4 regions of the Pseudomonas cannabina genome follow, and region 1 is predicted to be linked to each of the others. Evidence: predicted binding sites of a transcription regulator. Region 1 holds the regulator's gene; each other region holds the start of a gene.

Region 1 (7,526 bases):
ACTCAGCACATCCATCAGAGACAGGCCTCGACCAGGTGCCGACCGATGTCATCCAGGCTGTAGATCGCATCCGCGAGCTCCGCCTTGACGATCGCCATCGGCATGCCATAGATCACGCAGCTCGCTTCATCCTGCGCCCAAACGGTGCTGCCAGCCTGCTTGAGCAGACGCGCGCCCTCGCGACCGTCTGCGCCCATGCCGGTCAGCACCACAGACAACACTTTGTCGCCGTAGGATTTGGCGGCGGAACCGAAGGTAATATCCACACACGGCTTGTAGTTCAAGCGCTCGTCGCCGGGCAGAATTTTCACCGTCCCGCGACCGTCGACCATCATCTGCTTGCCGCCAGGTGCCAGCAGCGCCAGACCGGGTCGCAAAATATCACCGTCCTCAGCCTCTTTCACACTGATCTTGCAGAGTTTGTCGAGACGCTCGGCGAACGCTTTGGTGAACGCCGCAGGCATGTGCTGAATCAGCACCAGCGGTGCCGGAAAATTGGCAGGCAACTGGGTCAGTACCCGCTGCAAGGCAACCGGGCCGCCCGTCGAGGTGCCGATGGCGACCAGTTTGTAGGCCTTGCGCTTGGCGGTACCGGTCGTCGTCGGGTGCGCGGGGGCATGATGAGCATGACCATGGGCTGGCGCGGCAGCAGCAGGCACGGCGGCGCGCGGCGGTACAGTCCGCGCAGGCGTCGCAGGGGCTGGCGCACGACTGGACGGAGCCGGGGCAGCAGCGGCCGGCGCAGCGCTCGTCGCCCCCAACCCGCTGGAACGGCGATTACTGCGGGAAATGCTGTTGATCTTCTCGCACAGCAGTTGTTTGACTTTCTGCGGGTTGCGCGAGATATCTTCGAAATTCTTGGGCAGGAAATCCACGGCACCGGCGTCCAGCGCATCCAGCGTCACGCGCGCACCTTCGTGCGTCAGCGACGAGAACATCAAGACCGGGGTGGGGATACGTTGCATGATGTGACGAACTGCCGTAATGCCATCCATCATCGGCATTTCGTAGTCCATGGTAATGACGTCAGGCTTGAGCGCCAGCGCCTGCTCAATTGCTTCCTTGCCATTGGTAGCGGTGCCGACAACAACAATGTTGGGGTCCGAAGAAAGAATTTCCGTGACACGGCGGCGGAAGAAACCGGAATCATCCACCACCAGGACCTTGACTGCCATAAACACTCCAATAGGCGTTGCAGGCAGCCAGGCCGCCCGCAACGCCGGGTTCAGATACGCCGTGCGGCGTAACGCTTGAGCATGCTGGGTACATCGAGAATCAGCGCAATGCGACCGTCACCGGTAATGGTGGCGCCCGACATGCCCGGCGTACCCTGCAACATCTTGCCCAGCGGTTTGATGACCACTTCTTCCTGACCGACCAGTTGATCGACGACAAAGCCGATGCGCTGGGTGCCAACAGTAAGAATCACGACGTGCCCTTCACGCTGCTCTTCATGAGCGGCCGAACTGACCAGCCAGCGCTTGAGGTAGAACAGCGGCAGAGCCTTGTCACGCACGATGACGACTTCCTGGCCATCGACGACGTTGGTGGTCGACAGGTTCAGGTGGAAGATTTCGTTGACGTTGACCAGCGGGAAGGCAAACGCCTGGTTGCCCAGCATTACCATCAGGGTCGGCATGATCGCCAGGGTCAGCGGGACCTTGATGACGATTTTCGAACCCTGACCTTTGGTCGAGTAGATGTTGATCGAACCGTTGAGCTGGGAAATCTTGGTTTTCACCACGTCCATGCCCACACCACGGCCCGACACATCGGAAATCTCGGTCTTGGTCGAGAAGCCCGGTGCGAAGATCAGGTTGTAGCAATCGGTGTCGCTCAACCGGTCGGCGGCATCCTTGTCCATCACGCCACGCTTGACGGCGATGGAGCGCAAGACGTTCGGGTCCATGCCCTTGCCGTCATCGGAAATCGACAGCAGGATGTGGTCGCCTTCCTGCTCGGCCGAGAGAATAACGCGGCCACCGCGGGACTTGCCCGTGGCTTCGCGCTCTTCCGGCGTTTCGATACCATGATCGACCGCGTTGCGCACCAAGTGGACCAGCGGGTCGGCAAGCGCCTCTACGAGGTTTTTGTCGAGGTCGGTTTCTTCGCCGACCAGTTCCAGGTTGATCTCTTTCTTGAGCTGGCGAGCCAGGTCGCGAACCAGACGCGGGAAGCGGCCGAATACTTTCTTGATCGGCTGCATGCGGGTCTTCATCACCGCCGTCTGCAGATCTGCGGTCACCACATCAAGGTTGGACACCGCCTTGGACATGGCTTCGTCAGCGCTGTTGAGCCCCAGGCGAACCAGCCGGTTACGCACCAGTACCAGTTCACCCACCATGTTCATGATCTCGTCCAGGCGGGCGGTATCAACGCGAACAGTGGTTTCAGCTTCGGTGGCTACCGGTTTTTCAGCCGGAGCAGCCGCAGCGCGCGCCGGGGCCGGTGCTGGAGCCGCTCTGGCCGGCTCGGCTTTCGCAGCAGGTGCCGGTGCAGGCTTGGCAGCAGGCGCCGGAGCGGCCGCAGCAGCAGGCGCTTTGGCAACAACCGCCTGAGGCTCGAATTTACCCTTGCCATGCAACTCGTCAAGCAGGCTTTCAAATTCGTGATCGGTGATTTCGTCCGATGCAGCCGCGGTGGAGGCCGCAGGTGCCTTGGCAACCGCCGCAACCGGAGCAGCAGCAACCGGCGCCGCTACGGCGCCGTCAAACGAACCCTTGCCATGCAATTGATCAAGCAAGGCTTCGAACTCATCGTCAGTGATTTCATCATTGCCGGACGCGGCTTTGCTGCTCTGCGCAGCTGGTGCCTGGGCAGGTGCGACAACGTCGGCCGCAAATTTGCCCTTGCCGTGCAACTGATCGAGCAGGGATTCGAATTCCTGATCGGTGATCTCGTCGCCCGACGCTGCACTGGCCGCAGGAGCTGGTGCAGCGGCTGGCGCGGCCGACACCGGACTACTGCCATGCAGCGAGTCCAGCAGTTGTTCGAATTCATCATCGGTGATGTCATCACCGCCTGCAGCCTGCGCTACCGCCGGGGCAGGAGCCTCGACGACAGGTTCTGGTTCCGCAGCCACAGGCGCATCCGCAGATTGTGGCTCGGCCAGACGCGCCAGCGCGGCCAGCAGTTCCGGTGTAGCGGGCGTTACGTCAGTCCGTTCACGTACCTGACCAAACATGCTGTTGACGGCGTCCAGAGCTTCCAGGACCACATCCATCAGTTCGGAATCAACGCGTCGCTCACCCTTGCGCAGGATGTCGAACACGTTTTCGGCGATATGGCAGCACTCCACCAGCTCATGGAGCTGGAGGAAGCCGGCGCCCCCTTTTACAGTGTGAAAACCGCGAAAAATTGCATTGAGCAGATCAGCATCATCCGGTCGGCTTTCCAGCTCGACCAATTGCTCTGACAACTGCTCCAGAATTTCGCCGGCCTCTACCAGAAAATCCTGAAGGATTTCTTCATCGGCGCCGAAGCTCATGGGGTGCTCCCTAAAATTAACCGTCAACAGACCTTAGAAGCCGAGGCTCGATAGCAGATCGTCTACATCATCCTGTCCGGATACGACGTCTTCACGTTTATCGGCATGAATCTGCGGACCTTCACCCTTGGCGAGATGTTTTTTAGGATCTTTTTCAGCAAGGATGGATTCTTCGTCATGTTCGATGCCAGCGAAGCGATCGACATGACTGGCCATGAGCACCAGTTTGAGCAAATTGCCTTCTACTTCGGTGACCAGTTGCGTAACACGCTTGATGACCTGACCGGTGAGGTCCTGGTAATCCTGGGCCAGCAGAATGTCGTTGAGGTGGGTGGAAACTTCGTGGGTTTCCTTCTCGGTACGCGTCAGAAAACCATCGACCCGCTTGGCGAGTTCGCGAAATTCTTCGGCACCGATTTCACGGCGCATGAAACGCCCCCAATCTTCGCTCAACGCCTTGGCGTCGGTACTCAGACCGTTCATGAGCGGCGTGCTTTCCTCGACCAGGTCCATGGTGCGGTTGGCCGCATTCTCGGTCAGCCGTACAACATACGACAGGCGCTCGGTGGCGTCAGTGATCTGCGACACCTCTTCGGCCTGAGGCATGTGCGGATCGATCTGGAAATTGACGATTGCACTGTGCAACTCACGAGTCAGCTTGCCCACTTCCTGATAAAGGCCGCGGTCGCGTGTCTGGTTGAGCTCATGGATCAGCTGCACAGCTTCGCCGAAACGGCCTTTTTCAAGGCTGGTGACGAGTTCCTGCGCGTGTCTTTTTAGGGTCGACTCAAAGTCGGCCATCGAATCAGTGTTATCCATAGCGCCCTCACGGCATGCATCAGCTATTGACGCGTTCAAAGATCTTTTCGATCTTCTCTTTCAGCGCTTGAGCCGTGAATGGCTTGACTACATAACCGTTCACCCCGGCCTGAGCAGCTTCGATGATCTGCTCACGCTTGGCTTCGGCAGTGACCATCAGCACGGGAAGGCTCTTCAGCCGTTCATCCGCACGCACCTGACGCAGCAGGTCGATACCGGACATGCCAGGCATGTTCCAGTCCGTCACCAGAAAGTCAAAAGCACCGCTCTGCAGCATCGGCAATGCGGTCAGACCATCGTCCGCTTCCGACGTGTTGGTAAACCCCAGATCGCGCAACAGGTTCTTGATGATCCGCCGCATCGTTGAGAAGTCATCAACGATGAGGATTTTCATGTTCTTGTCCAATTCGACCTCCAAGCAGTCTTTAACGCGTTCAGCACCTGAACACGCTGTTCACTCAATACTGGCACAGCACACTCCCAGCTATACGAAACGGCGACGGGCTTGGCACAACGACAATCGAGACTGCGACTAAAGCCCATCGAGACACTGCCCGACAGGCCTTTGCCTCGTCTTTCCTGTTACCACGTAACGCTTTGCACAGCCGGCATGCAGACAACGCGCGACAAATGCCGCGCACTGCCGTCAACGCGCTCGCCACTCCCCCAAACGCCCTCGCAAACGAGCTGCGCACTGGCTGTGTAACTGACTGACTCGCGATTCGCTGACACCCAGAACCTCTCCGATTTCCTTGAGGTTCAGCTCTTCGTCGTAGTACAGCGCCAACACCAGACGCTCACGCTCCGGCAAATTGGCAATTGCATCGGCCAACGCGGCCTGGAAGCGCTCGTCTTCCAGGTCGCGCGACGGCTCGAGCGAACCGCTCGCGCCATCCTCGTGCAGCCCTTCATGATCGCCGTCCTGCAGCAGGTCGTCGAAACTGAAAAGGCGGCTGCCCAAGGTATCATTCAAAATCCCGTAATAATCATCAAGACTCAACTGGAGTTCGGCCGCAACCTCGTGATCTTTAGCGTCACGTCCGGTTTTAGCTTCAATTGCGCGAATTGCGTCACTTACCATGCGTGTATTGCGGTGGACCGAGCGTGGCGCCCAGTCACCCTTGCGCACTTCGTCGAGCATCGCGCCACGAATGCGAATGCCTGCGTAGGTCTCGAAACTCGCACCCTTGGTGGAATCGTATTTGGTGGAGACCTCAAGCAGACCGATCATGCCGGCCTGAATCAGATCTTCCACCTGCACGCTGGCCGGCAAACGCGCCAGCAGGTGGTAGGCGATACGCTTGACCAGCGGCGCATACCGCTCGATCAACTCGTATTGCGAATTACGAGAACTCTTGCTGTACATCTGATAGCCGCTCGCAGTCATTGCACAGGCCCCGCACTGGTCTGGTGGACGAGTCGCTCGACGAAGAACTCGAGGTGACCCCGCGGGTTGGCTGGCAACGGCCAGGTATCAACCTTCTGGGCAATGGCCTTGAACGCCAGTGCACATTTGGAACGCGGGAATGCTTCATAGACGGCACGCTGTTTCTGCACGGCCTTGCGCACGCATTCGTCGTACGGCACGGCGCCCACATACTGCAGGGCAACGTCAAGAAAACGGTCGGTGACCTTGGTCAGCTTGGCGAACAGGTTGCGCCCTTCCTGCGGGCTCTGGGCCATGTTGGCCAGCACCCGGAAGCGGTTCATCCCGTAGTCGCGATTGAGCAGCTTGATCAGGGCGTAGGCATCGGTGATCGACGTGGGCTCGTCGCACACCACCAGCAGGACTTCCTGAGCAGCGCGCACAAAGCTCACCACGGATTCACCGATGCCGGCCGCCGTGTCGATCACCAGCACATCGAGGTTGTCGCCAATCTCGCTGAACGCCTGGATCAGACCGGCATGCTGGGCCGGGGACAGATGCACCATGCTCTGCGTGCCGGAAGCGGCAGGCACGATGCGAACGCCACCCGGGCCCTGCAACAGAACGTCGCGCAATTCGCAGCGACCCTCGATCACATCGGCAAGCGTGCGCTTGGGTGTCAGCCCGAGCAGAACGTCGACATTGGCCAGACCAAGATCGGCATCCAGCAGCATGACGCGCCGGCCAAGCTCGGCGAGGGCCAGTGAGAGGTTCACTGACACGTTAGTCTTACCGACGCCACCTTTGCCGCCGGTCACCGCGATCACCTGTACGGGATGCATGCTGCCCATGTTATTTCTTTACCTTGTCTTGCGTAGACCGAAACCACACAGAGAACCGCACATTCACAAATGAACAATGCCTGGCAGACCTTTGATGCAGGGACATTCCAATACTATCCATCACTTAACCCACTCTCTTGCCAGGGGTGTGATAGAGGTCAGCAAACATATCAGCCATCGCTTCCTCGCTAGGCTCATCATGCATCTGCACACTCACGGCACGACTGACCAACTGATGACGCCGTGGAATGTGCAGATCATCAGGAATACGTGGGCCGTCCGTGAGGTAGGCCACTGGCAATTCGTGACTGATTGCCAGGCTCAGGACTTCGCCGAGGCTGGCTGTTTCATCGAGCTTGGTCAAAATGCACCCCGCCAGACCGCAACGTTTGTAACTGTGATAGGCCGCCGTCAGGACCTGCTTCTGGCTGGTAGTGGCCAGCACCAGATAGTTACGCGACTTGATGCCACGACCAGCGAGACTTTCCAGTTGCATGCGCAACGCCGGATCGCTGGCTTGCAGCCCGGCGGTGTCAATCAGCACCACACGCTTGCGCAGCAGTGGCTCCAACGCCTGAACCAGCGACTGGCCAGGATCGATATGAGTGACCGGCACGTTGAGGATGCGGCCCAAGGTCTTGAGCTGCTCCTGAGCACCGATACGAAAACTGTCCATGCTGACCAGCGCGATGTTCTGCGGGCCGTACTTGAGCACGTAGCGTGCGGCGAGCTTGGCCAGCGTGGTGGTCTTGCCCATGCCAGCCGGGCCGACCATGGCAATCACACCGCCCTCTTCCAGTGGCTCGACGTCAGGCACTGCGATCATCCGCGCCAGGTGCGCCAGCAACATGCGCCAGGCCTGACGGGGCTCGTCGATATCCGGAATCATCGACAGCAGATCGCGGGACAACGGGCCGGACAGACCGACACGTTGCAGACGGCGCCACAGGTTGGCCTGCTGCGGGCGGCTGCCCTGCAGCTGATTCCAGGCCAGGGAGCCGAGCTGGACTTC
Region 2 (7,526 bases), 570 kb from region 1:
GAGCTCAAACACAATCTCGCCGGGCACCTGACGTTCATGCAGCGCGCTGCTGATCTGGGCGCGGATTACCTGCTGTTTCCCGAGCTGTCACTGACTGGCTACGAGCCTGATCTCGCCCTTGAACTGGCCCTTGACCCACGCGATGCCTGCCTGGAGCCGATTCGGGCGCTGGCGGTGCAATTGCAGCTGGTGACCACCCTAGGCGTCCCGCTCAAAGGCGCGGATGGCAGCATCAAGATCGGCGCGCTGACGTTCACGACCGAAGGTGATGTCATTGCCTACGCCAAACAATACCTGCACCCCGGTGAAGACGCGGTATTCAGTGCGGGGCGCGAAGATGGCTATCTAAAGCTTGGTGCGCATCGCATCGGCCTGTGTGTCTGCGCAGACTTCAGTCATCCCGAGCATGTGCAGCGCATCGCAGACGGTGATGCCTGGCTGTACGCCGCCAGTGTGCTGATCTCGCCGGGAGGTTATGAGCACGATGCCAAGCTACTCGCAGGGCACGCCCGGCGCCATTCGCTGCCTGTGCTGATGGCCAATCATGGCGGGCCGACTGGCGGCTGGGCGTCGGCGGGGCGCAGCGGTTTGTGGGATGAAGCGGGGTGTTGGGTCGGCGGAACGGAGGGGGCTGGCGACGGTTTGGTGATTGCGACCTGCCAGCGCGAGGGCTGGCAGGTTCGGGTGGTGATGTCGGAGTAGTTCAGCTCAAGTGCTCAGGGCCTGTTCAGGCTTCGGATCAGGCGCAGGATTGCTCAGCGAAAGCGTCTCCGGCACCGCGACCCACAACAGCACGAAAGCAGCGGCCGCAAGCCCCGCCAGGGTCAGGAACGCCGCGCTGTAGCCCGCCGCATGCACCACGAACCCGGCCAGGCTGTTGCTCAACGCCGCGCCCAGTCCGAACATCGTCGACAGCGCGCCAAGGCTGACGTTGAAGCGTCCGCTGCCCTGGGTCAGGTCCTTGACCACCAACGGAAACAAAGCGCCGAACAGACCTGCGCCGATGCCGTCGAGCATCTGCACCGCCACCAGCCAGTATGGGTCATCGGACAGGGTATAGAGCACGCCGCGAATCGGCAGAAACAGAAAACCGGCCAGCAGCAACGGCTTGCGCCCCCAGACATCGGCTTTCATCCCTACCAGCAGCGCCGCCGGAACCATGACCAGCTGCGCAGCGACAATGCACGCCGAGGTCAGCGGCGTCGCCATTTGCATGTTGATCTGCGACAGCTTCTGGCTCACCAGCGGCAGCATCGCTGCGTTGGCCAGGTGGAACAGCGCGCAGCAGATACCGAACATCAGCAACGGCTTGTTGCTCAGCAGCGCCGCGAACCCGGACGGTTGATGACCGCTGGCGTCGTGACTGGCATCGAAGCCTCGGGCAACGTCATGATCGATCGCGTCGGCGGAGACAAAGCTGATCGCTACCACGCTCGCCAGCGCCATCGCGGCCATGAGATAAAACACTGCGATCGGGCCGAACAGGTAGGCAAATCCGCCCGCCAGCAAGGCTGCGCAAGCGTTGCCCGCATGATTGAAGGTCTCGTTGCGCCCGGTGCGTCGGGTAAATGCCTTGGGTCCGGTAATGCCCAATGAAATGGCGGCGATAGCGGGTGCGAATACCGAGGCCGCGACGCTGCTCAGCGCCTGGGTCAGGGCAACGAGGGTAAATGAGGAGGTGAACGGCAGGATCAGGCAGCTCAGGGTCACCAGCAACGCCGCAACGCCGATCATCGCGCGCTTGTAAGGTGTGCGGTCGATCAAGGCTCCTGCGGGCGTCTGGGTCAGCAGCCCCGCGATGCCCGCAATGGTCATGACCACGCCGATGCTGGCCGGGTCCCATTTATGAACCGCTAGCAGGTAGATCGCCAGGTAAGGACCCAAACCATCGCGCACGTCGGCGAGGAAGAAATTCAGGCTGTCCAGTGAAAGGGTATTGCGGCGATCGGCATGACTGGCCAAGAGCGATATTCCCGTAATTCGTCAGACTCCAGGCAACCGAGTCACGACATGTCTGACCCGGGCCGTTTTCGAGAAGTTTCCCGCCAGAGATGAAACTTTAAGGTCTCAGACATTCTTTTTCTGCAGGCTTTTCATACGCTGGCTGGCGCGTTGCACGGCGGCCATTTTCTCCGGACGTTTCATGCGCTTCCATTTGCGGATGTCATCCTTGGTGCGCCCGCAACTGACACACAGGTCCCCGCTGAGCTGGCACACGGAAATGCACGGGTTTTCGATGTCTTTCGCCATGGTCAACCTCGTTTCGAGTATTTGCGCCTGATGCGTTGCTGCCAGTCGCCGCCATTCTCGTGCAGGCATTCCTGTTCAGAATCGACATGCACATGTGCCGACACATTCGCGACACTCACCTGCGCCTCGTCAAATGCCTCGCGGGTCAGCTCGATCATGCGCTCACCCATCACGCAGGCCAGCGCTGCATGCTTGTTTGCCAGCGTATCGAACACCCAGACCACCTGCAGGCTGGCCGGGAAGGCGGCGTAATCGACCTCATGAGTCAGCCAGCAGAAGCCGGGCAGTTCAGACTTGGCGGTTTCGCAGGCCTGGGTCAGCGCGGTAACAAGGCGGCGCTCGGTGTGGGCCTGCTCGCGTTTGCTCGTGGGCATCGGAGACCTTTGCTTGTGAGGATGGCCGCGTACGATACCTGATTGTCGATTCGGGCCCCAAGGCGAAAACCGGTCAATCAGCCGACAGGCTCAAAGACACGCCTTTCAATTTGCCCCGTGTCGCCAGCAGAGTGTGTGGCGACACTCGCCCGAACGAGAACGTCAATTGACGACGTGCAGCGTGCGCACCGTCAATTGAGTCGAACCCCTGAGAACGTGCCCGGTCTGTTGCTTGTAATTACTTTCAGGGATCTTTATTTATGTCGGCGCAACGTGGACTGGTATTACTTGCACGAGGCGGTTATGCCGCGCGTGGTGTGGTTTATCTGATTATTGGCCTGTTTGCCGTTCTGGCCGCGCAGGGCTCATCGCAACCGGCTGACAGTCACAGCAGCCTCGAGGCGTTGCTGAGCCAGCCGTTCGGCAACGTGCTGGTAGGGCTGGTGGTTGTCGGGCTGCTGGCCTTCGCGGCCTGGCGGGTGCTGCAAGCCACGCGGGATGTCGACCATCACGGCCGCGAGCTCAAGGGCCTGGTGATTCGTGGCGGTCTGCTGGTGGGCGGTTTCACTTACGGCGCGCTGGCGTTTTTCGCGCTCGGCCTGCTGATCAGCGGGCTGAAAAGCTCGGGTGGCTCGGGCGGTAGTCAGACCCAAGACCTGCTGGCCTCGATTCTGTCGTGGGATCACTCCAACCTGCTGGTCTATGTGGTTGCTCTGGTGCCACTGGGGCTGGGTATCGTGCACATCATCAAGGGTTATAAGGCGTCGTTCGAGAAATATTTCGAGGCTGACGAAGACGTCATGAAGTACGTGCGCCCGGTATCACGCTTCGGTCTTATCGCTCGCGGTGTGGCATTCATTGAAATCGCCGTATTGCTGGCCGTCAGCGGTTCCAGCTATCAGGCCATGCACCCGCCGGGTATGAAAGACGCGCTCAACGGTTTGCAGGAGCTGCCTGCTGGCGGGCTGGTTTTGCTGATCGTGGCGCTGGGGCTGATCGCCTTTTCGGTGTACAGCTTCGCTCAGGCAGCGTGGCGCAAGATCAACATGGATGTGCCAGACGCGCCCGACGCGGTCACCCGTCATTTCCACTGATTGCCTGTAAACAGAGGGCTGCATGACCGTCGGGTCGGGCAGCCCTTTTTACGGGCGGCTGTTTCATATAAAAAATCGTACAAAATAGTGTGAACCCTGCCTCAAGTCGCCTCCGGTATGGCCGACATCCTCATTTGAGCTCCGATCATTTTCAGGACCCCGAGCGGTTCTGGATCAGCTTCGGCGCAATAAAAACAAAAGAGGACAGCCATGACCATTCTTCAGCGAGTGATTGGTGGATTTGCCGTGCTGGTTGTGTTGCTGCTTGCCATGGCAGGTATCAGCTATCAGAGCACGCATTCGATCAGCGAACGCATCAGCATCATCACGGGTCAATCTGCGCCCCTGAGCCGGGCCGCGAGTGAGCTTTACGTGCATGTGCTGCGCGCCAACCAGGCACTGCTTGGTGTGCTGGTCAGCACCGATCCCAAACAGATCGACGATGGCAAACAGCCCTTCAACGACAGCATGGCGCGGTTCAATCAACTGCTGGACAGTGTGCCTGCTTATATAGGTGAGCGTGCCGGACTGCGCGATAACCTGAATCAGGAGCGCCAGTTGAGTGCGGCTTATGCCGAACAGGCGCAGACACTGATTGCCAGTCACCGCCAGCACGTATTGCAGGTGCTTCAGGCCAGAACGCTGCAGGGCTACAGCAGCAGCCAGGGCGCACAGCTGACCGGCTACCTTCGGAATTATATTGCCCGTGAACGCAGCGCCGGTTCTCTCGATAACGTGGCGGCGGCGGAAAAGCTGTTGCTGGAAGTCGGCAAATCCTACGAAGGCCTGGCTGCTCACGCTGCCACGCCGGATATCCAGACGTTGCAGCGGTTGCTCAACCTTCAGGACGAGGTGATCAGCTCCCGGGCGCGTGAGCTGACGGCGGTCGACCCGCGCGCCGGGCGTATTGCCGGTGTGATGGTCAACCGTCTGCTCAACGACCTGACCGGGAGTGACGGTGTCTATCAGGCCTACCGTCAGGAGGCAGCGCTGGCCGAGCAGGTCGGCAAACAGCGTCAGGCCGCAGATGCCCGTCTTCAGGCAACGCTGGACAAGATCGGTGAGTTCGGCAATCAGTCACTGGCAGTCGCTAATGAGGCCAAGGCGGGGGCTGATTCGACCATTGCTACCAGCCTTAGCCTGCTGCTGATCGCCTGTCTGCTGGCGGTACTGGCTGCGGCAATCATCGGCACCTGGGTCGCTTTCAGCCTGCGACGTACGCTGGCCGCTTTCCGCGAAGTGCTCAAGACCCTCAGCACGGGTGACATGCGCGTGCGCTTCGATGTCAGCCGGCGGGACGAATTTGGCGAGCTGGGCGGTTATCTGAACGAATTCACCCAATCGTTGCAGCAGACCTTCCGCGAGCTGATCGGCTCTGCCGACTCCCTCGCCCTGACCGCCAGCCAGAACGCGCAGATCAGTGAGCAGACCACCCGCGTGGTGGACGAGCAGAAAGACCGCCTGCATTCAGCTGCATCGGCGATGAACGAGATGGAAAGCACGGTGGAGGAAGTCGCCCGTCGCGCTCAGGACACGCGCAGCGCGGTCGACAACACCAGCGAACTGACCGACAAAGTGCAGAAGCGGGTAGCGGAAACCATCGTCAACATTCGCCAGCAGGCCGAGCAGGTCAACAAGGCGTCGGCGGTGACTGACGAGCTGCAGAAATACGGGCAGAACATCGACGGTATTGTCGACGCGATTCGTACCATTGCCGAGCAGACCAATCTGTTGGCGCTCAATGCCGCCATCGAGGCCGCGCGTGCCGGCGAGCAGGGCAGGGGCTTTGCGGTGGTTGCCGACGAAGTGCGCTCGCTGGCCAGTCGCACGCAGACGTCTACCAGCGAGATTCAGGAAATGATCGGCCAGATGCAAAGCAGGATTCACTCGGCGGTACAGGTGATGAACGAGAGTCAGATCCAGTCCGACCACTGCGTGACGCTGGCGTCGGGTGCAGACGAATTACTGGTGGAAATGGGTGAGGCTGTGGGCACGATTCGCGACATGAATATCCAGATTGCCGCTGCCACCGAGCAGCAAAGCGCAACCGTGCAGGAAACCAGCCGCATGGTCACGCATATCAATGACTCTGCCCAGCAGGCGGCCGATGGTGCCGTACAGTCTGCCAGCAGCAGCCAGGAATTGTCGAAAATGGCCAGGGATCAGCGCGAGCTGCTCCATCATTTCAGCGTTTGACGCTCGGGAGTCAGAACATGAAGCAATGGTTAACGATTTCCCTGGGCGCCGGTCTGCTCTTCGTCGGCTTGACTCATGCCAGCACACCCTTGGTGGGCGTGGGCATGGCCAAATTCAACGACAACTTTCAGACCATCCTGCGTCATGGGGTGGAGAAACAGGTGGCGTTGATGGACGCCGACATCTTCATTGAAAACGGGCAGGACGACGTAGAACTGCAGATGCGCCAGTTCCGCAATCTGGTCAACTCGAAGGTCGATGCAATCGTTGTCGCCATGGTCAACGGCAAGAGTGCGCCTGAAATGATGCGTCTGGCCGGCGAGGCGAAAATTCCGCTGGTATTCGTCAACCGTAACCCCGAGCCGGCCAAATGGCCTGCGCAGACGGCATTCGTGGGATCCGACGAACTCGAGTCCGGCACGTTGCAAATGGAGGAACTGGCACGGCGGGCCGATTACAAAGGCAATGTGGTGATCCTTGTTGGCGATCCGAGCAACAAGTCATCGGTCATGCGCACCGAGGACGTGGAAAAAGTGGTCGCCAAATACCCGAACATGAAAGTGGTGCAAAAGAAAATCGGCAACTGGGAGCGCAGTCAGGCCGCGACTATCGTGATTGACTGGATCAAGCAGGGCGTGGACTTCTCTATCGTCGCGGCCAACAACGATGAGATGGCAATTGGCGCGATCATGGGGCTGGAAAAAGCCGGAAAAAATGCCAAAAACTACCTGGTGGGCGGCATCGACGGCACCCCGGACGGCTTGAAACTTATGGCCGAAGGCAAAATGGCCGTGAGTGTGTTCCAGGACGCCGTCGGCCAGGCCAACGGCGCAGTAGACGCAGCGCTGAGCATGGCCCGTGGCGAACCCTTGGCCTCTCCGGTGATCTGGGTCCCGTTCAGACTGATTACTCCGGAGAATCGTCAGGAGTTTGAGTAAGGATTTGCGCTCTCAGTTGAAATCGAGTCATGCTGCTGACTATTGTGCCGACGCGGAGCGCCGACACGATAGTGAATGTTTGGTCACCAGGCAGTTACCACCGAAATGCTTTTGATGTGCTTTTCAACGGCGATGGCAAAGGTGTCTAGAGCCTTAACCAGCGTCACAGATCTGCACCGCATACTCAAGATCGGACGCAGAGCGTCCAGAACGGCATGCGACGCGGAGCGTCACGTTAGTCAAAGCGCTTTTTTATCGCGATGGCACTGACGACGCCGATTGCGACGTAAGTGACGGCTGAGTCCTGACACTGATCCGGGGGATGCGAGGCAGGACGCCGAGCAAGCCGCATCGGGCCATGGATGGCCCGTTGCGGCGACCCCCGGATCAGTGCCAGGACGAAGGAACCCGACGAAGTCGGGCCGGAAACGGAGCTGGGACTTTGCCTACTTTGGTCCCTCAAAGTAGGGCGCCGTAAGGGCGCAAAGGTGACCTGAGCCGTAAACAACCATCACTGACACCGCAGAACAGCTGTGTGACGCAGAGCGTCACGAACTGCATGCTCACGCGGTGCGTCAGCACGAAAGTCGCAATCGAGATGCGCCCGTTTCAGAGCCGCTTCGCAGCCGTCGTAGCCTCCTGAAGCTCCCGTTCCCTCAGGGCAGAAGTCGCTA
Region 3 (7,526 bases), 2.5 Mb from region 1:
TATTCAGCGCGCATCAGGCCCCTGCTTTCAAACGATCACACCTTGATGAAATGCTCGCGATAAAAACGCAGCTCGGCAATTGACTCACGGATGTCATCCAGCGCCAGGTGCGTGCTGCCTTTCTTGAACTTGAGCTCGGGAGACCAGCGAGCCGCCAGTTCCTTGAGGGTCGAGACGTCCAGGTTGCGGTAGTGAAAGTAGTTTTCCAGCGTCGGCATGTGGCGATACAGAAAGCGACGATCCTGGCAGATGCTGTTGCCGCAGATCGGCGAACTGCGCTCGGGCACCCACAGCTTGATGAACTCAAGGGTCTGCGCTTCGGCTTCAGCCATGCTGATGGTGCTTTCACGCACGCGCTGGGTCAGGCCCGAGCCGCCGTGCTGGCGGGTGTTCCACTCGTCCATTTTCGCCAGCGTCTCGTCGCTCTGGTGCACTGCGATCACCGGCCCTTCGGCCAGCGTGTTCAGCTCACTATCGGTGATGATCGTAGCCATTTCGATGATGACATCGGTATCAGGGTCCAGACCGGTCATTTCCAGATCGATCCAGATCAGGTTCTGCTTGTTCTGCATGTGTCGACTCCTCAGCGTAGGCGCGCAGTTTAGCTCACCCTGCCGTGCTAGACTCCTGCCGATCAAACGTACTGCTTAATTCATCGGTTACATCACATCGGAACACCCATGGCCAAACGCCAACTCAATCGTCGTCAGAACTGGCGCATCGAAAAAATTCAGGGCGAGCGCGCTGCCCGTGCGGCAAAACGCGAGTCCGTAACACTCGAAACACTCGAAGGCGGCGACCTCGGCCCCGAGCAAACCGGCCTGGTAATCGCGCACTTCGGCGTACAGGTCGAAGTCGAGGCCCAGGAAGGCGAAGACATCGGCAAGGTATTTCGCTGCCACCTGCGCGCCAACCTGCCCGCCCTGGTGACTGGCGACCGTGTTGTGTGGCGTGCTGGCAATCAGGGCATCGGTGTGATCGTCGCGCAATTGCCGCGCACCACCGAACTGCGCCGCCCGGACTCCCGTGGCCAGCTCAAGCCTGTCGCAGCCAACGTCGACCTGATCGTGATTGTCTTTGCACCGATGCCCGAGCCGCATGCCAACCTCATCGACCGTTATCTGGTCGCTGCCGAGCACGCCGGGATTCATCCGCTGTTGCTGCTCAACAAGGCGGACCTGATCGACGAGCAGAACGCCCCCGCGCTGAATGCGCTGCTGGCGGTCTATCGCACCTTGGGTTATCCGGTACTGGAAGTGTCTGCGCATCACGGCGACGGCATGCAGAAGCTGCAAAGCCAGCTCGACGGCCACATCAGCGTGTTCGTCGGTCAGTCCGGTGTCGGTAAATCCTCGCTGGTCAACAGCCTGTTGCCGGATACCGACACTCGTGTCGGCCCGCTGTCCGAAGTCTCGGGCCAGGGTACGCACACCACGACCACCGCCCGCCTGTTCCACTTCCCCCGTGGCGGCGATCTGATCGACTCACCGGGTATTCGCGAGTTCGGTCTGGGCCATGTCAGCCGTGCCGATGTAGAGGCCGGCTTCATCGAGTTCAACGACTTGATCGGCACCTGCCGTTTCCGCGACTGCAAGCATGACCGCGAGCCGGGCTGTGCTTTGCTCAAGGGCCTGGAAGACGGTCGCGTGCAACAGCAGCGCATGAACAGCTATCGCTCGATCATTGCCAGCCTGCCGCAGGAAACCTACTGAGCACCGCAGACTGAAAGCCAGACACAAAAACGCCGCGATCATCGCGGCGTTTTTGTCTCTGTTGCGGCTCAGTTCTGAGCAGGCTCGACGCGTAACTTGCCGTCGTCGAAGATGTTCAGCTTCTGCCGGATCTCATGCGGCTGGGCATAGGCCTGCGGATCGGGCGGCGTCGCAGACGAAGCCCCCGGAGCCGCGGGCGTCGCAGGTGCTGCCGGAGCAGGCTTGGTTGCAGGTGCGCCGCCGGAGTTCTGATCACCCTCGATGCGTTGCTGGGCCTTTTTGGTCAGCACAACGATATCGATACGACGGTTGACCGGATTGGTCGGGTTCTCATGATCATACAGCGCCGACGAGGCATAACCCACCACCCTGGCCACCTGCGAATCCGGATACGTCCCGGCAACCAGCGCGCGACGTGCGGCATTGGCGCGGTTGGCCGACAGCTCCCAGTTGCCGAATCCGCCACTGCCCACAAATGGCGTTGCATCGGTGTGGCCGCTGATGCTGATCTTGTTCGGCACGCTTTTGATGGTGTCAGCCAGCGCCAGCAGAATGTCTTCGAAGTACGGTTTGAGACGTGCGCTGCCCGAGTCGAACATAGGCCGGTTTTCGGCATCCATAATCTGGATACGCAAGCCGTCCTGAGTGATCTCGAACAGAATCTGGTCCTTGAATTTCTGCAGTTGCGGGTTTTCCTCGACCTTGTTCTGCAGCTCCTGCAACAGCATCTCCAGACGCTCCTGCTCGACCGCTTCGGCCTTGGTCTCCGAGGTTTCAGCCTCGATCGGCACGGTGTCCGGCGACGGGGTGGTCTTGACCTCAGGATTGAGGGTCTGGTTCGGCGACATTTCCGGCGAACCACCCAGGTCAATCACATACGGCGAGCCGCTGTCCGAAAAACCGACCGGGTCCTTGAAATAACCGGCAATCGCCAGCAACTGCTCGGGCGTGGCCGATGACATCAGCCACAGCACCAGGAAGAACGCCATCATCGCCGTCGCGAAGTCAGCGAACGCGATTTTCCAGGCACCACCGTGGTGGCCTCCACCGAAGCGCTTTACGCGCTTGATGATAATCGGCTGATTATTTTCCATGACTTAGCGACCGCGAACCGCTTGTTCCAGCTCGCTGAAGCTGGGCCGATGCAACGGATACAGCACTTTGCGGCCGAACTCGACGGCCAGCGAAGGCGGCATGCCGGAGGCCGACGCCACCAGCGACGCCTTGATGCTCTCGTAAACGTTCATTTCTTCCTTGGCGTCGTGTGCAAGACAGGTGGCCAGCGGGCCGAAGAAACCGTAGGCCGCGAGAATACCGAAGAAGGTCCCCACCAATGCCGCACCCACGTGCATGCCGATGGCTGCCTTGTCGCCCGAACCCAGGGACGCCATGGTAATCACGATACCCAGTACCGCCGCGACGATACCGAAGCCGGGCATGCCGTCAGCAATACCGGTGACCGCGTGAGACGGGTGCTCGAGCTCTTCTTTCATGCTCAGCAGCTCCATGTCGAACAGGCCTTCCAGCTCGTGGGGAGCCATGTTGCCGGACGACATGATGCGCAGGTAATCACAGATGTACGCAGTCATGCGTTCATCTTTCAGCACGCCTGGGTATTTGGCGAAGATCGGGCTGGAGGCGGCATCTTCGATATCCCCCTCGATCGCCATCATGCCTTCACGGCGGCTCTTGTTGAGGATTTCGTACACCAGCCCCAGCACTTCCAGATAGTAGGCATGCGTGAAGCGGCTGCCGAACATCTTCAGCGACTTCTTGAACACGTGCATGGTCATGTAGCCGGGGTTGGCCTGGAGAAACGCACCCAGTGCGGCACCGCCGATGATCAAGACCTCATAGGGCTGGAACAGCGCCATGATCTTGCCGTGAGACAACACGTATCCGCCGAGTACGCTCGCGAAGACGACAATGATGCCGATAATTTTAGCCATAGGAAAAAATACTTTACTGAGTCGGGTTCAGGGACAGTGCGCAAGTTCTTGAAACTCTTCTTCTCCTTATCGGCCCATCTGGGCGAGACTATAGCCGGTTCTTGTGAAAAACCGTTTTGCTCCGTCAATCGAAGGGTGAAAATGGCCGGGCCGCCCTGCACACTGGCAGTCCTCCAGCCCAGATAAATCAGTCGCACAGGCCACCCCATGCCGACACCACGCGCAGCACATCACCTTGTTCCAGCCACGCTTGATGCCTGGGTCAAACAACTTGACGGTATCGCGTTGCCGGTTCCTGCCGCCAATCATGCTCACGTTCGTTCAGCCCTCAACGACAGCCGCCGTTCGTTGCGTGAAATCGCCGAAATGATGCAGGAAAGCCCTGCACTGGTGCTGAGTGTGATGCGCGAAGCCAATCATCACACCCACGGGATGACAGAACAGGCCGAAAGCCTCGAGATCGCGATCAATCGCCTGGGGCTGGCGCGCACCGAAACCTTGCTGGGCCGTCTGCCAGCCAAGCCCCCCGAAGAGATTCCTGCGGCCTATCGCCAGCTGATTCTGGTCAGCCAGCATGCCACGCAACAGGCCAACGGGCTGTTTGCCAGCCGTCTGGCGCGGCTCTGGCAAGACATTCACCTGGGCAGCCTGCTGTTTCTCGCGCCACTCTGGCCGATGGCACTGGCTTATCCAAAATTGCTGGAAGAACTGGAGTTGCGCGTTATCCACAAGGGGCACTCCAGCGACGCGGTGGAAAAAGAGCTGTTTGGCGTCAACCTGCTGGATTTGTGCCTGGCGCTTGCCGAGTTCTGGCGCCTGCCGGTCTGGGTCACCCGTGGCTACAGGCTGCTGATCAATGAGCGACGCGAGCTGGCCAAGGCGCTGCGCATCGCACGCGAAGACCGCAGCCCGCTCGAACAGCAACAGTTGATGGACGCCGACCCCAATCTGCGCCGCTGGCTGAATCAGCCTGCCAATACCGTGCTGCTGGGCAACGGCCTTGCGCTGGCGGCCCAACAGGCCTGGAACAGTCCGCACTGCCTGCGCTGGGAACGTCTTATCAGCCTTTATCTGCAACAGCCGCTCGATGACATTCAGCAACAGGCGCACCAGAACGCCGCCAGCAGCGCGCGCGCTCACGCAGAAAGCGATTTGTGGCACCCGGCCGAATCGCTGATCTGGCCGTGGGATGCGCGCCGCGTGCGACGCGATAATGAGGCCGCACCACCGCCATCGGCCGACGCCCTGCAATTGTGGCGCAAGCAATGTGCCGAACTGTTGCAAGAGCCCAGCCCGTTCATCAACGCCATGCACCTCACCACCTCTGCTCGCGATGCGTTCATGGCGTGCGGCATGGAACGGGTCCTGCTGTTGATGCTGGACAAGACCTCATCGGTGTTGCGGGTCAATCAACTGGCAGGCCTGCCCCAGGAAACCGCCGCGTTGCAGCTGTTCGTCAAGGAAAGCACTGTGCTGCAACGTCTGCTGACCCAGCCCACCCAACTGCGCATGACGCCCGCCAACAACGCACAGTTTGCGGCCTTGCTGCCCGCGCCGCTCAAGACACTGTTCAGCGGCCAGCACTGGCTGATTCGCTCGCTGAGCAACAACGGCAAGGTCATGCTGCTGGTGGTCGCTGACCAGGGCGGCGGTGTCTTGTCGGAAATTTCCGTTCAGGCATTCGGAAAAACCGCGCAATGCATTGAACGGGCACTTGGCATCTTTAGTCATCGCAAAGCGTGAGGCCTGGCGTACAATTCGCCTCTTTCTTTCCACCGGAGGCTGCAAATGTCCGAATTCACTGGCTTGTCGCTGGTCATCGAACCCAACGATCTGCTTCAGCGCCTTGATGCTCCTGAACTGATCCTCGTGGATCTGACCAGCAGCGCTCGCTACGAAGCCGGGCACATTCGCGGCGCCCGCTTTGTCGACCCGAAACGCACACAACTGGGCAAGCCACCGGCGCCCGGCCTGCTGCCGGAGCATGCCGGCCTTGAGCAACTGTTCGGCGAACTGGGCCACAATCCCGATGCGGTCTACGTTGTTTACGACGATGAAGGCGGCGGCTGGGCCGGGCGTTTCATCTGGCTGCTGGATGTCATTGGCCACACCCGCTATCACTATCTGGACGGAGGCCTGCTGGCCTGGGAAGCAGAATCGCTGCCGCTGAGCACCGAAGTCCCGCCGGTTGCAGGCGGCCCGGTCGCTTTCACGCTGCACGAAGAACCGACCGCCACCCGCGAATACCTGCAAAGCCGTCTGGGCGCAGCCGACCTGGCAATCTGGGACGCGCGCGGCCCGACCGAGTACTCGGGCGAAAAAGTGGTGGCGGCCAAAGGCGGGCATATTCCCGGCGCCGTCAACTTCGAGTGGACCGAGGGCATGGACAAGGCGCGCAACCTGCGTATTCGTCAGGACATGCCGCAGATTCTGCGTGACCTGGGCATCACTCCCGACAAGGAAGTGATCACCCATTGCCAGACCCACCACCGCTCGGGCTTTACCTATCTGGTGGCGAAAGCGTTGGGCTATCCACGGGTCAAGGCGTACGCCGGTTCGTGGGGCGAATGGGGTAACCTTCCGGACACGCCGGTGGAAAACCCGGCAGAGCCTGCACTGGCCGTCGAGCCTGTAGAGCCCGCCCAGCCAGTCCCGCCAGTCGAAGTCGTCGAAGTCGAAGCCGTCGAACCGGTTCGCACCACCGAACCAGGCCGCACGTCTCAGAAACCTTCAGGACACTCATTTTCAGGACACTCCTATTCAAGGCCCTCGATGAAAGACCGTCTGTTTATTCTTAGCCAGTACCTGTTGCCGCACCATTTGCTGTCCCGACTGGCTGGCTGCGTCGCCGAATGCCGCGTGCGCTGGTTCAAGAATGCCTTTACTGAATGGTTCGCCCGCCGCTATCAGGTGGACATGTCGCAGGCGCTGGTCGAAGACCTGACGTCTTACGAGCACTTCAACGCGTTTTTCACCCGTGCACTGAAACCCGATGCACGCCCGCTGGACACCACGCCCGGCGCGATCCTGTCGCCTGCCGACGGTGCCATCAGCCAGCTGGGGCCGATCGATCATGGCCGCATCTTCCAGGCCAAAGGTCACAGTTTCAGCGTGCTCGAGCTGCTGGGCGGCGATCCGAAGCTTTCTGCGCCATTCATGGGCGGCGAGTTCGCCACCGTTTACCTGTCGCCGAAAGACTACCACCGCGTACACATGCCGCTGGCCGGTACACTGCGTGAAATGGTCTACGTGCCGGGTCGCATCTTTTCGGTCAACCAGACCACCGCTGAAAACGTGCCGGAGCTGTTCGCGCGTAACGAACGAGTGGTTTGCCTGTTCGACACCGAGCGCGGGCCAATGGCTGTGGTGCTGGTCGGCGCAATGATCGTGGCGTCGGTCGAGACGGTCTGGGCCGGACTGGTCACGCCACCCAAGCGTGAACTCAAGACTTTCCGTTACGACGAAGCGGCACGTGCGCCGATCCATCTGGAAAAAGGCGCAGAAATGGGCCGCTTCAAGCTGGGTTCCACGGCCATCGTGCTGTTCGGGCCAGACCAGGTTAAATGGGTCGAGCAGCTGAAAGCCGGCTCCAGCGTACAGATGGGGCAGGCGCTGGCGGTTCCGAAACAAGCCTGATGGCTGAAAAGTGCTGAAAACACGGGGCGCGGCCTGAACACTCGCCCCCACAGCATCAAATCGGAGCAGAACTGGCATAAAGCCACACTTGCTGCGCGACTTCACCGATACTGGTAGAGTCACTCACTCGGCGCTGTAGGATACTTCGCACATTCGTGGCGTACACTGGACAGTCGCGCGACGTTGCAGTCACCCGCTCAATGCCGCCGCCCGTTTCCAGTGAGTCGTT
Region 4 (7,526 bases), 1.8 Mb from region 1:
TCATCCGCGACGGCCGCGTGTACGCCCATCAGTATCGGGTGCGCCGCGGCGACGGCCCTTACTACTGGATCGAGGCGAACGGTCGCGTCGACCGGGCTGTCGACGGCACACCGCTGAGCTTCCCGGGCGTGCTTATCAACGTTGACGAACGACGCACCATCGCAGCCGAACGAGACCGCGCCACCGCCGCACTGCGCTCGCTCAACGACACGCTTGAACAACGCGTGGCCGCCCGCACCGCCGAGCTCATGCAGGCTGAAGAGAAACTGCGTCAGTCACAGAAAATGGAAGCGGTCGGGCAATTGACCGGCGGTCTCGCCCACGACTTCAACAACTCGCTGGCGGGCATTTCCGGCGCGCTGGAACTGATGGGCACGCGGATCGAACAAGGCCGCTGGAGCGAAGTGGACAAATACATCGTCACCGCTCAGGGCGCGGCAAAGCGCGCTGCGGCATTACACACCGGCTGCTGGCCTTCTCTCGTCGCCAGACCCTGGACCCGCAGCCAACCGATGTGAACCGGTTGATGAGCGGAATGACGGATCTGATCCAGCGCACCGTGGGGCCCAGCATCCTGGTCGAGACCGTCGGCACCCTCGGGCTCTGGCCTACGCTGGTTGATGCCAGTCAGTTGGAAAATGCACTGCTGAACCTGTGCATCAATGCCCGCGACGCGATGCCGGATGGCGGGCGCATCACCATCGAGGCCGGCAACCGAGTGATCGAGGGCGGTGCAGCGCAGGTCCACGACATGCCGGCGGGGCAGTATTTGTCGTTGTGTGTGACCGACACCGGCACCGGCATGCCGCCGGAAGTCATCGCCAAGGCATTCGACCCCTTCTTCACCACCAAACCCATCGGCCAGGGCACAGGCCTCGGTCTTTCGATGATCTACGGCTTCGCCAATCAATCTGGCGGGCAGGTACGTATCCAGTCGGAGGTGGGCAAGGGCACGGCGATAACCATCTATCTGCCACGCTACAACGGTGCGGCGGTGAAGGATGAAAGCGCTGTCGACAAAGCGCCGGTCGAGTTCACCCGGTCCGGAGAAAACATTCTGATCGTCGACGACGAACCCACCGTGCGCATGCTGCTCACGGATGCGCTGGGTGATCTCGGCTATACGCTGATCGAAGCCGCCGACAGCCTGGCCGGCCTGAAACTGCTGCGCTCGGATGTCCATATCGACCTGCTGATCACCGACGTCGGCCTGCCGGGCGGCATGAACGGACGGCAGATGGCCGATGCCGGTCGCGAAGTCCGCCCGTACCTGAAGACTTTGTTCATCACCGGTTACGCAGAGAATGCGGCGATTGGCGACGAGCAGCTCGGGCCGGGCATGCGCGTGCTGACCAAGCCGTTTGCGATTGATGTGCTGGCGTCCCGCGTGCAGGAACTGATGAACGCCTGACCCACTGGCGGCGCTCATGCCCGATGGAGGTGAGCGCATGCCGCTTGATACCGTGGAAACAGTCGAAAATGAGCGGATCCGGCAGGCAGCAACCCCGCCCTGCGCGTGTGCATTGAGCGCTGCGCAGAGCCGGTGCTAACATGCGCGACCGCCATGCAGGCAAGGGAATAACCGGGTCATGAGCAGTATCCGCGAGCGCAACAAAGAACTCATCCTGCGTGCCGCCAGCGAGGAATTCGCCGACAAGGGTTTCGCTGCCAGCAAGACCAGCGACATCGCCGCCAAGGCCGGTGTGCCCAAGCCCAACGTCTACTACTACTTCAAGTCCAAGGAAAACCTCTATCGCGAGGTGCTGGAAAGTATCATCGAGCCCATTTTGCAAGCGTCGACGCCCTTCAACCCCGACGGCATCCCGGCCGAGGTGCTCAGCCGTTACATCCGCTCGAAAATCCAGATATCCCGTGAGCTGCCCTTCGCCTCGAAAGTCTTCGCCAGCGAAATCATGCACGGCGCTCCGCACCTCACGCCTGAACAGATCGAACAACTCAATGACCAGGCCCGGCACAACATCGCGTGCATACAGGCCTGGATCGACAGCGGGCAGATCGCCCCGATCGATCCTCACCATCTGATGTTCACTATCTGGGCCGCAACCCAGACCTACGCCGACTTCGATTGGCAGATTGCGACGGTTACCGGCAAGGCGAAGCTGGAGGACGCGGATTATGAAGCGGCCACGCAGACCATTCTCAGGCTGGTGCTCAAGGGCTGCGAGCCGGATCACTGAACAGACAACCGCCGAGCAACCCGCTTTCCTGCAGACGCAAAAAACCCGCCGAAGCGGGTGGTTTTGCAACATGACCATTCCGACATCCTGTCAGTAGCCTCCTGGCAATGGTCGATCCTCCCTGATCACTGCGGCGTTCCTTCGCTGCAGCTGTTGAATTGGATCCTACATGGACAGCAGGTGAGTCGATAGCGCCAATGGCGTCTCTTGGTGTAAGCCATTCGCCATACCTGCCTGTTCCGATAAAAAATGTGATCTTGATCTCATGTTTCCCGCCAACGCGCCGAGATGCTTGAAAGGCTCTGCGGTCCGGCTTTGCGCCGGTCAGCCGCCAAGAAGAAAAATAACGGATAGGGTGAAGATCATGAATATGCGCAGTTTGTCCATCAGCCGCCGCTTGTGGCTGATTCTTATCGTTTCTGTGCTGATGCTTCTGGTCCTCGCAGCGGTCCTGCTCCGGCAGACTCATGAAGATCTATATCGGGCAAAGGCTGAAAAAACCATGCATGTGGTGCAGACAGCCAGCGGCATCCTGACCTTCTATCAGGGGCTTGAAGCGGCAGGCAGCATGACCCGCGAAGCGGCCCAGCAGCAGGCGCTGAAAGAGATAAAAAGCCTGCGCTACAGCCAGAGCGACTACTTCTGGATCAATGACCTGCAGCCGGTCATGATCATGCACCCCACCAATTCCAAACTCGAAGGGCAGAACCTCTCGGCTATCCGTGACCCGGACGGCTTTGCGGTGTTCAACGAAATGGTCACCATTGTCAAAAGCAAAGGCGCTGGCATGGTCGATTATCGCTGGCCGAAGCCAGGCGCCAGCGAGCCGGTGAAAAAGACCTCTTACGTGCAACTGTTTCAGCCATGGGGCTGGATTCTCGGCTCCGGCGTGTACGTGGATGACGTGGCGGCAGAGTTCAAGGCCCAGTTATGGAATGCCGGGATCTTCATTGCAGGTATCGTGGCGGTGATGGTGCTGCTGCTCGTCATGATCGTGCGCAGCATCGTCCGGCCCCTGAGAGCGGCGGTCGATGCCATGGCGAACATCGCCAGCGGCGAAAGTGATCTGACCCGCACCCTGCAAACCCACGGCAAAGACGAAATCACCGAGCTGGGCACGCATTTCAACGGCTTCATTGCCAAGCTGCGCAACGTGGTCGGCCTGTTGCAGAACTCGTCCGTGGCGCTGGGCCAGGCGGCAGGCGAACTGGGCGGCAACGCAGAGCAGGCGCAGAACCGCAGCCAGCAGCAATCGCAGCAAATGGACCTGGTGGCCACGGCGGTCAACGAAGTGACTTATGGCGTGCAAGACGTCGCCAAGAATGCCGAGCACGCCGCCAGCGAAATGCGCGATGCCGAATCGCAGGCGCGCCAGGGTCAGGTCAACATCGATAACAGCCTGCGCCAGATCGAACACCTCTCCGGGACCATCGGCCAGGCGGTGGACGTGATGCAGAGTCTGGCCAGCGAAAGCACACAGATCGGCAGCGTACTGGAGGTGATCAGCTCAATTGCCGAGCAGACCAACCTGCTGGCACTCAACGCTGCCATTGAAGCCGCGCGCGCAGGCGAACAGGGCCGCGGCTTTGCCGTGGTGGCCGATGAAGTGCGCCTGCTGGCTCAGCGCACGCAGAAGTCGACTGCAGAAATCCAGGCCATGATCGAGCGCCTGCAAAAGCATTCCGATGCAGCGGTCAAGGTCATCGGCGACAGTAGCCGCTCATCGCAACTGACCATCGAACAGGCCAATCAGGCCGGGCAAAGCCTGACCTCGATCAGTCAAGCCCTGCGCAACCTCAACAGCCTGAACGCCTCGATTGCCAGCGCCACGCTGCAACAGTCGCATGTAGTGGACGACATCAACCAGAACGTCACGCAGGCGGCACAGCTATCCCAGAGCACTGCGCTGGCTGCCGAGCAGTCGACCTCCGCCAGTCTGCATCTGAAAGGGTTGAGCGAAGAACTGACCACGCTGCTGAAACAGTTCAGGGTTTAGTCGTTATTCCCGTGGGCGCATGGAACCTAGTGCGCCTCCTGTTGCCTGAGACCTGTTTGCTTAACCGCTCACATATTGATCATTTATCTGCGGGGGTCACATGCGCACACTGGAATTGGCAGGCAACACGGTACCAGTGTTGGGTCAGGGCACTTGGCACATGGGTGAAAAAGGTCATCTGCGCTCGGCAGAAATCGCCGGGCTGTGTCTGGGCATCGAACTGGGCCTGACCCTGATCGACACTGCCGAGATGTACGCCGATGGCGCCGCCGAAGAAATCGTCGGGCAGGCCATCGCCGGGCAACGTGGCAAGGTGTTCGTGGTCAGCAAGGTCTACCCGCACAACGCCAGCCGCAGCGGAATTCCGACCGCCTGCGAGGCCAGCCTGCGACGGATGAATACCGATTACATCGACCTGTATCTGCTGCACTGGCCGGGTCAGTACCCGTTGACCGAAACCGTCGAGGCCTTCGAGCGCCTGCGCGAAGCCGGCAAGATCGGCGCCTGGGGGGTGTCGAATTTCGACGTGCCGGACATGATCGAGCTCAACAACCCGCGCTGCGCCACCAATCAGGTACTGTACAACCCGGAACAGCGTGGCATCGAGTTCGACCTGATGTTGTGGAGTGCAGACCGCCATCTTCCGCTGATGGCGTACTGCCCGATCGGCCAGGCTGGCGACATGCTTTACCACCCTGCCCTGCATGAAACCGCCCGACGCCACAATGCGACCCCGGCGCAGATATCTCTGGCCTGGGTGTTGCGTCAGGACAACATGATTGCCATCCCCAAGGCGACCAACCCGGAACACATTCGGCTGAACATTGCGGCCGAGCAGATCCGATTGACCGAGCAAGACCTGGCCGACATCGACCTGGCGTGGCCGGCGCCTACACGCAAGCAGCCACTGGCGATGGTTTGACCGCTTGCGGTCAGGCTCAGGCAACTGAATGGACGCTGAACGCGGCCAGCATTACGCCAGGTGAGGAAATACTCGGCAACAAGCTGTCACAAATATGAAATAACCCGTTGTCATCATGCGCCAATCGCCTCGCCGTTCGGGCCGGGCAGCATGTGGACAGCCATGAATCACAGCATTGTGCACCATCAGGATTCCGACCTCTTCGGCCTGCTCTATGGCTTCCGCTTTCGTCACGGTGAAAGCGGTCAGGAAATCGGCGCGACCGCCGCACTGGACTACCTGCAAAACCCGCCGGATGAAAATGACTTTATCTGGCTGCACCTGAACCTCTCGCACGCTGCCTGCGAGCGCTGGATGAAAACCACGCTGGATCTGCCGGAGGAATTCTTCGAGGCGCTGCATGAAGGCTCGCGGTCGACGCGTATCGAACACGTCGACGCCACCTTGCTGGCGGTGGTCAACGATGTGGTGTTCGACTTCAACCGCCTGTCGACCGATATCTCGACACTGTGGGTCTGCGCTCGCCAGCGCCTGCTGATCACTGCGCGGCTGCAACCGCTGCGCTCGGTGGACAAACTGCGCTCGGCAGTCAAGCATGGCGAGCAGTTCGATTCGCCCATCGAGTTGCTGGCGCATCTGCTCAGCGATCAGGGCGAAGTTCTGACCCAGTTCCTGCGCAAGACCAGCGTCAATGTCGACCGTATCGAAGACCAGTTGCTGTCACAACGTCTGAGCAACAACCGCTCCGAACTCGGTGCCATGCGCCGGGTACTGGTGCGCCTGCAACGCCTGCTGGCGCTGGAACCGGGCTCGCTGATGCGCCTTCTGCATCGCCCGCCGCAGTGGCTGCGCGAGCAGGATGCACAGGCGCTGCGCCAGTCCATCGAAGAATCGTCGCTAGTGATCAACGACCTCACGGCCCTGGGCGAACGCATCAAACTGTTGCAGGAAGAAATCGCCGCCAATCTCAATGAACAGAGCAGTCGCACCCTGTTCACCCTGACCGTGGTGACGGTGCTGGCGCTGCCGATCAACATCGTTGCGGGCTTTTTCGGCATGAACGTCGGCGGCGTGCCATTGGCCTCGGACCCTGAAGGCTTCTGGATTCTGGTTGCACTGGTGGCGACCTTCACACTGGTCGCGGGGCGCTGGGCCTTCCGTAAACGCGGCGACTATTAAGTCAACGTAAGCGCATTTCTTGCACCGGCTGCAACGCTGCGCCGGTTGTCAGAAAACCGCCACAAGCGGGCGATCATTCGTGACTTGTCGCATCTCTGTCACATTTTGCAATGACCATGTCAGTAATCTTTCAACCCAGGATTGCACACATGGCTACCAATGCACTTTCTCCCGATGCCGGCGGCCGGGCGAGCCTGTCGGCCACTCAATTCGGCCGCAAGCCCAGCCGGATCACCATGATTCTTTTCTTCGTGATACTCGTTTCGGGCCTGCTGTTCACTGGCTACAGCCTCAAACAGGACGTAGACGACATGGGCACGGTGGTCACCACCTGGACGCCCTTCGTGTTGCTGGGTGTGGCGCTGCTGATCGCGTTGGGCTTCGAATTCGTCAACGGCTTTCATGACACCGCCAACGCCGTCGCAACGGTGATCTATACCCACTCCCTGCCACCCGGTTTTGCGGTGGTCTGGTCGGGTTTCTTCAATTTCCTGGGTGTCATGGTGTCCAGCGGCGCGGTGGCGTTCGGCATCATCGCCCTGCTGCCGGTGGAACTGATTCTACAGACCGGCTCATCGGCAGGCTTTGCGATGATCTTCGCGCTGCTGATCGCCGCCATCATCTGGAACCTCGGCACCTGGTGGCTGGGCCTGCCCGCCTCTTCGTCACACACACTGATCGGCTCGATCATCGGTGTCGGCATTGCCAACGCCTTGATGCACGGGCGTGACGGCACCAGCGGTGTGGATTGGTCACAGGCCACCAAGATCGGCTACTCGCTGCTGCTCTCGCCCTTGGTCGGCTTCGGCTGCGCCGCCCTGCTGTTGCTGGCCATGCGTATGTTCATCAAGAACCGCGCGCTGTACAAGGCACCCGAGGGCAACGCTCCGCCGCCGTTGTGGATTCGCGCCATGTTGATTGTGACCTGCACCGGCGTGTCGTTCGCCCACGGCTCCAACGACGGGCAGAAAGGCATGGGCCTGATCATGCTGATTCTGGTCGGCACCCTGCCGATGGCCTATGCGCTGAACCGCACCATGCCTGCCGAACAGTCCACCCAGTTCGCGGCCGTGGCGGAAGTCACCCAGCAGGCGCTGATCCGCAACGTCTCTCAACCGGCACCGGCTGACCCGCGCAAGACGCTGTCCGATTACCTGGTCAGCAAACAGGCCAGCCCGGAGCTTATCCCGGCGCTGGCCGTGATGGCCGGCAAGATCGGCAACGAGGTGGC

What was found. Region 1 encodes FliA, which starts transcription of late flagellar genes. Its sites were predicted from a motif close to CTAAAGTTTNNNNNNNNNNNGCCGNTAA; they were not measured.
Region 2: a site for FliA is predicted at 3,819-3,846, ahead of BLT55_RS10085 (methyl-accepting chemotaxis protein). Genes of this name have one in related genera too.
Region 3: a site for FliA is predicted at 3,728-3,755, ahead of motA (flagellar motor stator protein MotA). Genes of this name have one in related genera too.
Region 4: a site for FliA is predicted at 2,461-2,488, ahead of BLT55_RS04635 (methyl-accepting chemotaxis protein). Genes of this name have one in related genera too.

The regions. Positions count from the first base shown of each region.
Region 1 is NZ_FNKU01000001.1:2,736,578-2,744,103, forward strand. Features, by position in the region: gene BLT55_RS12780 (flagellar motor protein) at 1-15, opposite strand, end outside; gene BLT55_RS12785 (protein-glutamate methylesterase/protein-glutamine glutaminase) at 15-1,175, opposite strand; gene BLT55_RS12790 (chemotaxis protein CheA) at 1,226-3,487, opposite strand; gene BLT55_RS12795 (protein phosphatase CheZ) at 3,521-4,306, opposite strand; gene BLT55_RS12800 (chemotaxis response regulator CheY) at 4,326-4,700, opposite strand; gene fliA (RNA polymerase sigma factor FliA) at 4,953-5,693, opposite strand; gene fleN (flagellar synthesis regulator FleN) at 5,690-6,523, opposite strand; gene flhF (flagellar biosynthesis GTPase FlhF) at 6,639-7,526, opposite strand, start outside.
Region 2 is NZ_FNKU01000001.1:2,167,381-2,174,906, reverse strand. Features, by position in the region: gene BLT55_RS10110 (carbon-nitrogen hydrolase family protein) at 1-702, shown strand, start outside; gene BLT55_RS10105 (MFS transporter) at 709-1,962, opposite strand; gene BLT55_RS10100 (DUF1289 domain-containing protein) at 2,068-2,250, opposite strand; gene BLT55_RS10095 (hypothetical protein) at 2,253-2,624, opposite strand; gene BLT55_RS10090 (DUF1206 domain-containing protein) at 2,885-3,718, shown strand; gene BLT55_RS10085 (methyl-accepting chemotaxis protein) at 3,929-5,914, shown strand; gene BLT55_RS10080 (substrate-binding domain-containing protein) at 5,932-6,852, shown strand.
Region 3 is NZ_FNKU01000001.1:5,193,923-5,201,448, reverse strand. Features, by position in the region: gene orn (oligoribonuclease) at 36-572, opposite strand; gene rsgA (small ribosomal subunit biogenesis GTPase RsgA) at 681-1,712, shown strand; gene motB (flagellar motor protein MotB) at 1,781-2,806, opposite strand; gene motA (flagellar motor stator protein MotA) at 2,810-3,661, opposite strand; gene BLT55_RS24390 (HDOD domain-containing protein) at 3,869-5,404, shown strand; partial or broken gene BLT55_RS34070 (rhodanese-like domain-containing protein) at 5,450-6,259, shown strand; gene asd (archaetidylserine decarboxylase) at 6,434-7,297, shown strand.
Region 4 is NZ_FNKU01000001.1:969,266-976,791, reverse strand. Features, by position in the region: partial or broken gene BLT55_RS30800 (PAS domain-containing hybrid sensor histidine kinase/response regulator) at 1-1,411, shown strand, start outside; gene BLT55_RS04640 (TetR/AcrR family transcriptional regulator) at 1,590-2,198, shown strand; gene BLT55_RS04635 (methyl-accepting chemotaxis protein) at 2,563-4,194, shown strand; gene BLT55_RS04630 (aldo/keto reductase) at 4,295-5,116, shown strand; gene BLT55_RS04625 (transporter) at 5,279-6,295, shown strand; gene BLT55_RS04620 (inorganic phosphate transporter) at 6,445-7,526, shown strand, end outside.